Candidatus Puniceispirillum marinum IMCC1322: one gene and its partner. The protein of the gene in region 1 interacts with the protein of each later gene in a pairwise test. Links are inferred from orthologs where the notes say so. Each region holds a gene or a part of one and is shown in the gene's direction. Other genes may lie near its edges.

What was found. The genes of interacting proteins can lie anywhere in the genome.
Region 2: the proteins of mrdA (region 1) and SAR116_RS05275 interact in binary tests that used the Escherichia coli proteins (3 or more experiments, as listed by UniProt). The link is inferred for Candidatus Puniceispirillum marinum IMCC1322 from one-to-one orthologs.

What each region holds. Positions count from the first base shown.
Region 1 is NC_014010.1:748,882-753,187, reverse strand. Bases 595-3,593 are described here. They hold mrdA (penicillin-binding protein 2), read left to right. Parts: upstream 595-1,117; coding sequence 1,118-3,070; downstream 3,071-3,593. Other genes in these bases: rodA (rod shape-determining protein RodA), read left to right, coding at 3,067-3,593; mreD (rod shape-determining protein MreD), read left to right, coding at 595-1,121. Outside these bases: rod shape-determining protein MreC, read left to right, coding at 1-582; more of mreD, read left to right, coding at 582-594; more of rodA, read left to right, coding at 3,594-4,155; peptide antibiotic transporter SbmA, read left to right, coding at 4,256-4,306. UniProt on the Escherichia coli protein: Catalyzes cross-linking of the peptidoglycan cell wall. Responsible for the determination of the rod shape of the cell. Is probably required for lateral peptidoglycan synthesis and maintenance of the correct diameter during lateral and centripetal growth.
Region 2 is NC_014010.1:1,088,818-1,092,611, reverse strand. What follows is about bases 654-3,794. They hold SAR116_RS05275 (penicillin-binding protein 1A), read left to right. Parts: upstream 654-1,021; coding sequence 1,022-3,568; downstream 3,569-3,794. Other genes in these bases: prfB (peptide chain release factor 2), read left to right, coding at 3,638-3,794; SAR116_RS05280 (N-acetylmuramoyl-L-alanine amidase), read left to right, coding at 654-906. Outside these bases: more of SAR116_RS05280, read left to right, coding at 1-653. UniProt on the Escherichia coli protein: Cell wall formation. Synthesis of cross-linked peptidoglycan from the lipid intermediates.

The sequences.
Region 1 (4,306 bases):
GCTCTTGCGCCTCAGGGACGCGTTCCGCTGACGGCACGCGCCGTAACAGCACCTGGGGGCAGTTTTGCCCATACAGTGCTTATTTCGAATGGTGTTGATAAAGGCGTCCAGCCAGGCAACCCCGTGGTCACAGCTGATGGGTTGGTGGGTATGGTTGTGGATGTGGGGGCATCCCACTCGCGTGTTTTGTTGATCAGTGATATTAACGCGCGGATTCCGGTTATTCTGGCATCGTCATCTTGGCCAGGTTTGACCATGGGTAAGAATGGCACCTATCTCGAATTGGCCTTTTTGCCTGAAGAAGCAACACCAGCGGTTGGTGAATTGGTGCTTACGTCCGGTCATGGCGGTGTTTTACCGGCAGGTTTGCCTGTTGGCCGGGTCGATCTTGCCGAGAAGGGTTTTGTGCGCATAAAGCCAGCTGTTGATTTCCGGCATTTGAGTTTTGTGACAATTCTGTTGGGTGGGCTCGAAGGGGTGGATACGGACAATCTGCAGTTGGAAGAGTTCTATACACCTTTGCCAATCGATGAAAGTACACGCTTACTTGAAGGTCTAAATGCTTCAGGGGCCCGGCAATAATGAAGAAAACCGGACAGTATTTCGAAAAGGCAATGGAACATTCAGAAGTGTCTGGACAGTTTCTGATTGGTTTTGTTGGTGTGATATTGGTGCTGTTTGAAGGCACATTGGCAAGTTGGCCAGTATTCTATGGCGCGGTGCCGTTATTATCGCTGATTTTTGTCTATTGGATGACCCTGTATCACAGTAAATTGATGCCGTTCATAACCATTTTTATCATGGGTTTGCTTTCTGATATTCTGTTTTCTGATCTCATAGGTGGTCGTGCAACATCCTATATGCTATTGGCATTATTCATGAATTTGCGTGTGACTGACCCTCAGGATGATGAGTTTTTAAAAGTATGGGTTAATTTTGTGGTCGCCGTAATGACGGTGATGCTGTTCCAGTTAATATTCTTTTCGGTAATCAATTTTTCTATTCCTTCGTTGTCACCAATGATGTTCCAGATTGGCGTGACATTAATTCTGTTTCCGATTGCGTATGTTTTTCTTTTCGCCATTTCAAACTTGCTTGAGCGAATAAAGGTGTTCGCATGAATAGGGCTAAGGAAAGAGATTTCCGCCGTAATGTATCGAGGCGCGGTGCCATATTGGGTATTGGACAGCTATTGCTGACAGGGTTTCTTGGTGGCCGACTCTATCAACTTCAAGTTACACAAAATCGGCGCTATCAACGCCTTTCTGATAAAAACCAGTTTGACCTTCGTGTTGTGGCACCTCCGCGAGGTCGTATTTATGATAATAAAATGCGTCTGATTGCTGGTAATGCTGAATCGTTCCAATTGCGGATGACGCCGATGCATGTCAAAGATATGGCAGGTACATTACAGTCTCTTTCCAAGGTTATTGACCTGCCTGAAGCTATACAGACTGACATTTTAACAAAAGCAAAGAAAGGGCCATCTTTCCGTGAGCTTATCGTCAGGCGTAACCTGACACAACGCGAATTGGCACGGCTAGCCATTCGCAGTGCCTATCTCCCCGGCGTTTCCTTTGAAAAGTCATTGCGCCGCATTTATCCGCAGGGCGCATTAACCTGTCATGTCACTGGTTATGTATCCCCGATTAGCAGTGATGAAATCGAACAGGATAGTAGCTTGCGCCAGATGCCTGATTTATCAACGGGAAAAATTGGTGTTGAATATGCGCAAGAGCCAAATCTGCGTGGCATGCCGGGCTATGAAAGAATCGAGGTCAATGCAAGAGGTCGTCCAATTCGTGTGTTACGCGATACCGACCCCCGTGCTGGTGCCGACCTTCAGCTATCTATTGATATTGGCGTTCAGCTTCATGCCAGTAAGGTATTGCGCAAGGGGCGCTCAGATGTCGTATCCTTTGCCGAAAAGGACGTGCAAGCGGGTTTAGCGTCTAATCCAGAGCTGGTTGCGCATATTACCAGTGGTGATGATTTGATCTTGCGCGACCCAAAGGGGCGTTTGACGCCGCCTGAGTCAGGTGCGGTGGTGGTTATGGACATTCATAATGGGAACATTGTGTCGCTTGTCTCAACCCCGATGTATGACCCGAATATGTTTACCGAAAAGCTGCTGACCCGTGATTGGCGGCGATTGAATAATCACCCGCGCCGCCCCCTGTTGAATCGCTCGACATCTGGAATGTATGCCCCCGGTTCAACCTTCAAGATGGTGGTTGGTCTTGCCGCCTTGGAAGCGGGCATAATCTCGGAAAAATCATCTTTCTTTTGTAAAGGGGATATGGAACTTGGCAATGCAACCTTCCATTGCTGGCGTAAAGGTGGGCATGGCCGCATGAACCTCACGTCGGCGCTGGAACAATCCTGCGATGTTTATTTTTATGAAGTGGCGCTTAAGACAGGCATTAAACGTATTCGGAATATGGCGCTTCGTCTTGGGCTTGGTAATGTTACTGGTGTTGATATCCCTGGCGAAAAATCTGGTATTATTCCTAGCCATGAATGGAAATTGGCAACGCATGGCAAAGTATGGACGCCTGGCGAAACAGTCGTGGCAGCGATTGGACAGGGCTATGTGCTGGCAACGCCATTGCAGCTTGCTGTCATGACTGCCCGTATTGCCAATGGTAAGTTTGCAGTTAACCCATCACTGGTGATGCATGACCCGAATAATCCACCCGTTTTTGAGCCGCTTGATATACCCGAGTCAGCTTTGGCGATCATTCGCAAAGGTATGTTTGCGGTAACTGGTGGGCCGATGGGCACAGCGCGCAATTACGCCCTATCCCAAAAATATGGTGGTATGTCAGGTAAAACGGGCACGGTGCAAGTTAAGCGGATTACCAAACAGCAGCGTGAAGATGGCATCACCAAGAATATCGACCGACCCTGGAAAGAACGTGACCATGCCTTATTTGTGGCATATGCACCCATAAATGCGCCTAAATATGCGATTTCGGTAGTTGTTGAACATGGTGGCAGTGGTTCATCAATGGCGGCGCCAATAGCCCGCGATATAATGGCGAAAACCATTACCGAGCTTGGCGTATGATGGCCGTTGGCAAAGTTTTAGTGCGCATTCCGTGGCACATCATTTTTCTTGCCGGCATTCTGGTCGTGGTAGGATCATTAGCGCTATATTCGGCATCTGAAGGATCGTGGGTACCATGGGCAGGGCGTCACGCCATGCGTGCGGGTGCTGGTCTGGCCATTGTCATCGTTTTTGCCTTTATCGATTTCAAATATATACGTGCGATTGTGTATCCGCTGTTTCTGGCGACAATCATTGTTTTGATTCTACTTTTATTCATTGGAACAGGCAGTGGTGTTTCACGCTGGATCACCGTTGGAGGCTTTACCTTTCAGCCATCAGAGCCTGCAAAGATTGCAGTTATATTGGTGCTGGCACGTTACTTTGATGAACAGCCAGCTGATAAATTTCAATCGATCCTGACCTATTTGCCTACCTTGGTGCTTGTTGGTGTGCCCTTTTTGCTGGTGCTGAAACAGCCAGATCTTGGCACTGCGCTTATGCTTTTTCTGGGCGCTGTTGCTGTTATTTTTGTCGCGGGCATACCGTGGCGCTATGTCACGATTGCTTTCATTTCAGGCTGTGCGGCCATTCCTGTTTTATGGATGAATTTACATGCCTATCAAAAAGCGCGGGTGATGACGTTTTTGAATCCCGAAGCCGATATGCTTGGGACGGGTTATCAGATCACGCAATCCAAAATTGCATTGGGATCAGGTGGCATGTTTGGTAAGGGGTTTTTGCTAGGCAGCCAGACGCATCTGAATTATCTGCCGGAAAAACAGACCGATTTTGTATTTACCATGATTGGTGAGGAATTTGGTCTGGTGGGTAATTTGTTTATCATGCTGATCTATATGCTGATTATTGCGGCTATTTTGCATATCAGCTATCGCGTGGCCTCGCGATTTGCCCAGCTGACCTGTGTCGGTATTGCGGTGATGCTGTTTCTTTATATGTTCGTCAATGTAGCTATGGTTACCGGCTTATTGCCAGTAGTCGGGGCGCCGCTGCCGCTGATTTCATATGGTGGCACCGCTATGCTCACGGTGTTTGCGGGCATTGGCATTGTGGCAAGTGCCAACGTGCATGATCGGATCGAATAACAAAACGCATAACTAATTTAGCTTAATCTAGTTTAACGTATAGAATTATGACAACATCCAAATAGCATTTGTGACTGGGTGATGCACGGAAAGGAATAAGATGTTTGAGTCGTTTTTCCCAAGGCCAAAATTATTTTTTACGAGTTTGCTA
Region 2 (3,794 bases), 340 kb from region 1 along the record:
GATAATGGCCCAACAGCCTTTACGCTGGCGGCGCGGGCGCTTGCCGCGCGTCCGGACATGGCGGCCAAGGCTCTGGCCAAAGAAACATCACCCGCAAATGGCGTAAGTACAGTGCCTATCAAAAGAACCGTGACCTTGCCCAAGGCCAAGCCAGATAATGCGGGTCAGCTCGCCCCTGGTGAACAGATTGTTGCCATGGCGGTCCCAAAACGCCCCCCCAAGAAGTGGGTTGTCTTTATTGATGCTGGCCATGGGGGCAAGGATCCGGGCGCCATCGGGCTGGCAGGGACAAAGGAAAAGGATATTACACTAGCCGCCGCCATCGAATTGGCGCGGCAATTGAATGCAACTGGCCGTGTGAAGGCCATTTTGGCGCGCAAAGATGACCGGTTCTTGAAATTACGCGAACGCATAAGGCTGGCGCGGGCGAAAAAGTCTGACCTGTTCATATCACTGCATGCGGACTCAGCGGCGAATAAATCGGCGCATGGCATGTCCGTATTCACCTTGTCGGAAACCGCATCAGATAAAGAAGCCGCCGCCTTAGCGCGTAAGGAAAATAAGGCGGACTTGATTGGTGGCCCTGACCTGGGGGTTGAAGATTCCGATGTGGCAAGTGAGCTATTACGCATGTTTCAGCGCGAGTCGATGAACCAATCAACACATTTTGCCAGTGATATTCTAAGCCAGATACGTGATTTGCGTGGCGGTGACCGCCGTGGACATCGTTTTGCCGGCTTTGCTGTGTTAAAGGCACCTGATATGCCATCGGTTCTGGTGGAGATGGGGTTCCTGTCAAATCGCAAGGATGAGGCGAACTTGCAGTCGGCAAAATACCGCCGCCTGCTATGCCAGCGTCTGACCAAGGCTATCATTAGCTATTTACAAAAACATGGCCCCAAATGAGCCAGTGGTTCTCTTCTGGGGGCGGAATAATTGACATCATTGAGGCCATATCTCATGATCGGGATATTAATGGGTAAATCAGTGTGTAAATTTCAAGAAAATTGTGACCAGTTCCGTGTCTGATAATACGCAAAATAATAATGATGACAGCACCGGATATGACGCTGGTGATGGATATGCGCCACCAGTAAGGCATGCCATATCATCGCCTAATTCATGGTCTATCATTCGCGGTATGGCAAAAGCATTCTCAATCATTATTTCATTAATAATTATCGTCGGTGTTATTGGCGTTGGGGCTGTGCTGTGGGTTTTCTGGACATATGGAAAAGGGCTTCCAGATTATCGCCAGCTGGCACAATATGAACCGCCTGTGGTGACCCGCATTCATGCTGGTAATGGCGCGCTACTGGCTGAATATGCCAATGAAAAGCGACTTTTTGTGCCTATTGATGCGATACCGCCGCAGCTCATTCATGCGTTTATATCTGCCGAAGACAAAGCCTTTTACAGCCATTTTGGCCTTGATGTGAAAGCCCTGACGCGGGCAATGGCGACAAATGTTGTCAATTATGGACGTGGAAAACGCCTGATCGGGGCTTCGACCATTACCCAGCAGGTAACAAAGAATTTTCTATTGACCAATGAAGTGTCAATCGACCGTAAAATCAAGGAAGCGATACTGTCATTGCGCATGGAGCGCGCCTTTACCAAAGATCAGATTCTGGCGCTATATCTGAATGAAATCTATCTTGGCATGGGCAGTTATGGCGTGGCGGCGGCTGCGCTTAACTATTTTGACAAGGCGCTGAACCAGCTTGATCTGGATGAAATGGCCTATCTTGCGGCCTTGCCAAAGGCGCCTAGCAATTATCATCCGATCCGCAAAACCAAGGCGGCGGTCATCCGGCGTAACTGGGTGCTGAACCAGATGCAGGAAAATGGCTATATTTCGGTTGAACAGGCCGAAGCGGCCAAAAGCAAACCGCTGGTGATTGTGCCGGATACAGGTGCTGATGGCGCTGATGCGCCCTATTTCACCGAGTCTGTGCGCCGTCAGATCATGAAAAATTATGGTGAAGATGCACTTTATGGAGGGGGGCTATCAATTCGCACGACCCTTGATCCTAATTTGCAATCGCTTGCCGATACCGCGCTGGAACGTGGCCTTGAAGCGCTTGATCGTCGTCAGGGTTGGCGCGGGCCGCTTGGCCGTCTTGAAGCTGGCGAGGATGTTGCCGCGACCTTGGCGCGCTATCAGAAACAGCTACGCCCAAAACATTATGCCGCCCTAGTTACCGATGTAGCGCGCCGTGAAGCCCAGATTTATGTAAATGGCAAAGCCGCGACAATTCCGTTCAAGCTGGCTTTCTGGGCCTATCCGCCGCGCGACGATGACGGGGTGCGCCCGCAACCGCTAAAGGATCTGCGCGATGCTATTTCGGCAGGCGATATTGTCATTGTCCAGCCACCGTCAGAAACGCCTGATCTGATCCGTGATGGATTTAAACCCGAAGCGCATCATTATGCCCTTGGCCAGCGGCCAGCGGTGGAAGGCGCGATTGTGGTGATGGATCCGCATACAGGCCGGCTATTGGCAATGAGTGGTGGGTATAATTATGCTGATTCCGAATTTAACCGGGCGGTTCAGGCGATGCGCCAGCCTGGTTCGGCATTCAAGCCCTTTGTCTATCTAGCAGCCCTCGATAATGGCTATGCGCCAACGACCCGTATTCTAGATGCGCCGCTAGTCGTCGATCAGGGTGTTGGCAAGCCGAAATGGAAGCCGGCTAACTATACCAAGCGGTTTTATGGTCCGTCGATCATGCGCGTTGGCATTGAAAAGTCGCGCAACCTGATGACCGCGCGTCTGGCGATGAAGCTGGGCATGCCCGAGATTCAGGACTATGCGCGCCGTTTCGGGATTAATGACAATTTGCCGCCGTTACTGTCGATGTCGCTTGGCGCGGGGGAGACCAATCTGATGCGGCTGACCTCGGCCTATGGCATGCTGGTCAATGGCGGCAAGCAGGTCACGCCAAGTCTGATCGACAGGATCCAGGATCGGCATGGTAAAACCATTTACCGGCATGATGAACGGCAATGTGATGGCTGTGAAAACGCTTTATGGGATAATCAACCTATTCCCGATCTGCCTGACACGCGATCACAATTAACCTCGCCAGCGTCGGCATTCCAGATGGTATCGATGCTTGAAGGTGTTATTCAGCGTGGAACAGGTCGTTTATTATCACGGCTTGATCTTGTGCTTGCTGGCAAGACAGGAACCACCAATGACAATACGAATGGCTGGTTCATTGGCTTTGCGCCGGATATGGTGGTGGGCGTATTTGTTGGCTATGACAAGCCGCGCCCGCTTGGCAAACGGGAAACAGGTTCGACAGTGGCAGTCCCCATCTTTGGCAATTTCATGGTCAAGGCACTTGCCGATAAGCCGGTGATACCGTTCCGTCGTCCGAATGGTATTTCTATTATTCCCGTACATGCCGAAACGGGTGAACGGGTGTTGCCAACCCATGAAAAAGCCATCCTTGAGGTGTTTAAACCGGGTCAGCGGCCAGGTGGTCAGTTAATCGATGCGCCAAGTGGCGTAAACACCAATGGGGCAGACAATGGACTGGCGACACAGGAATTTTTCTAGATCATATAAACTTGTCAGCGTGGCGTTGTCGGGTTAGGTACGTGCAAGCTTTATAAACAGAGAGAGACGATGCAGGCCGAAACCCAAGCCAAAATCGATGTCATTTCATCAACGCTGGAATTATTACGCAAACATGTCAATTTCGAGGTGGCGGTTGCGCGTCTAAATGATCTGGAAGCGCAAACAACCATGCCCGATTTCTGGAATGACCAGGCCGTGGCACAGG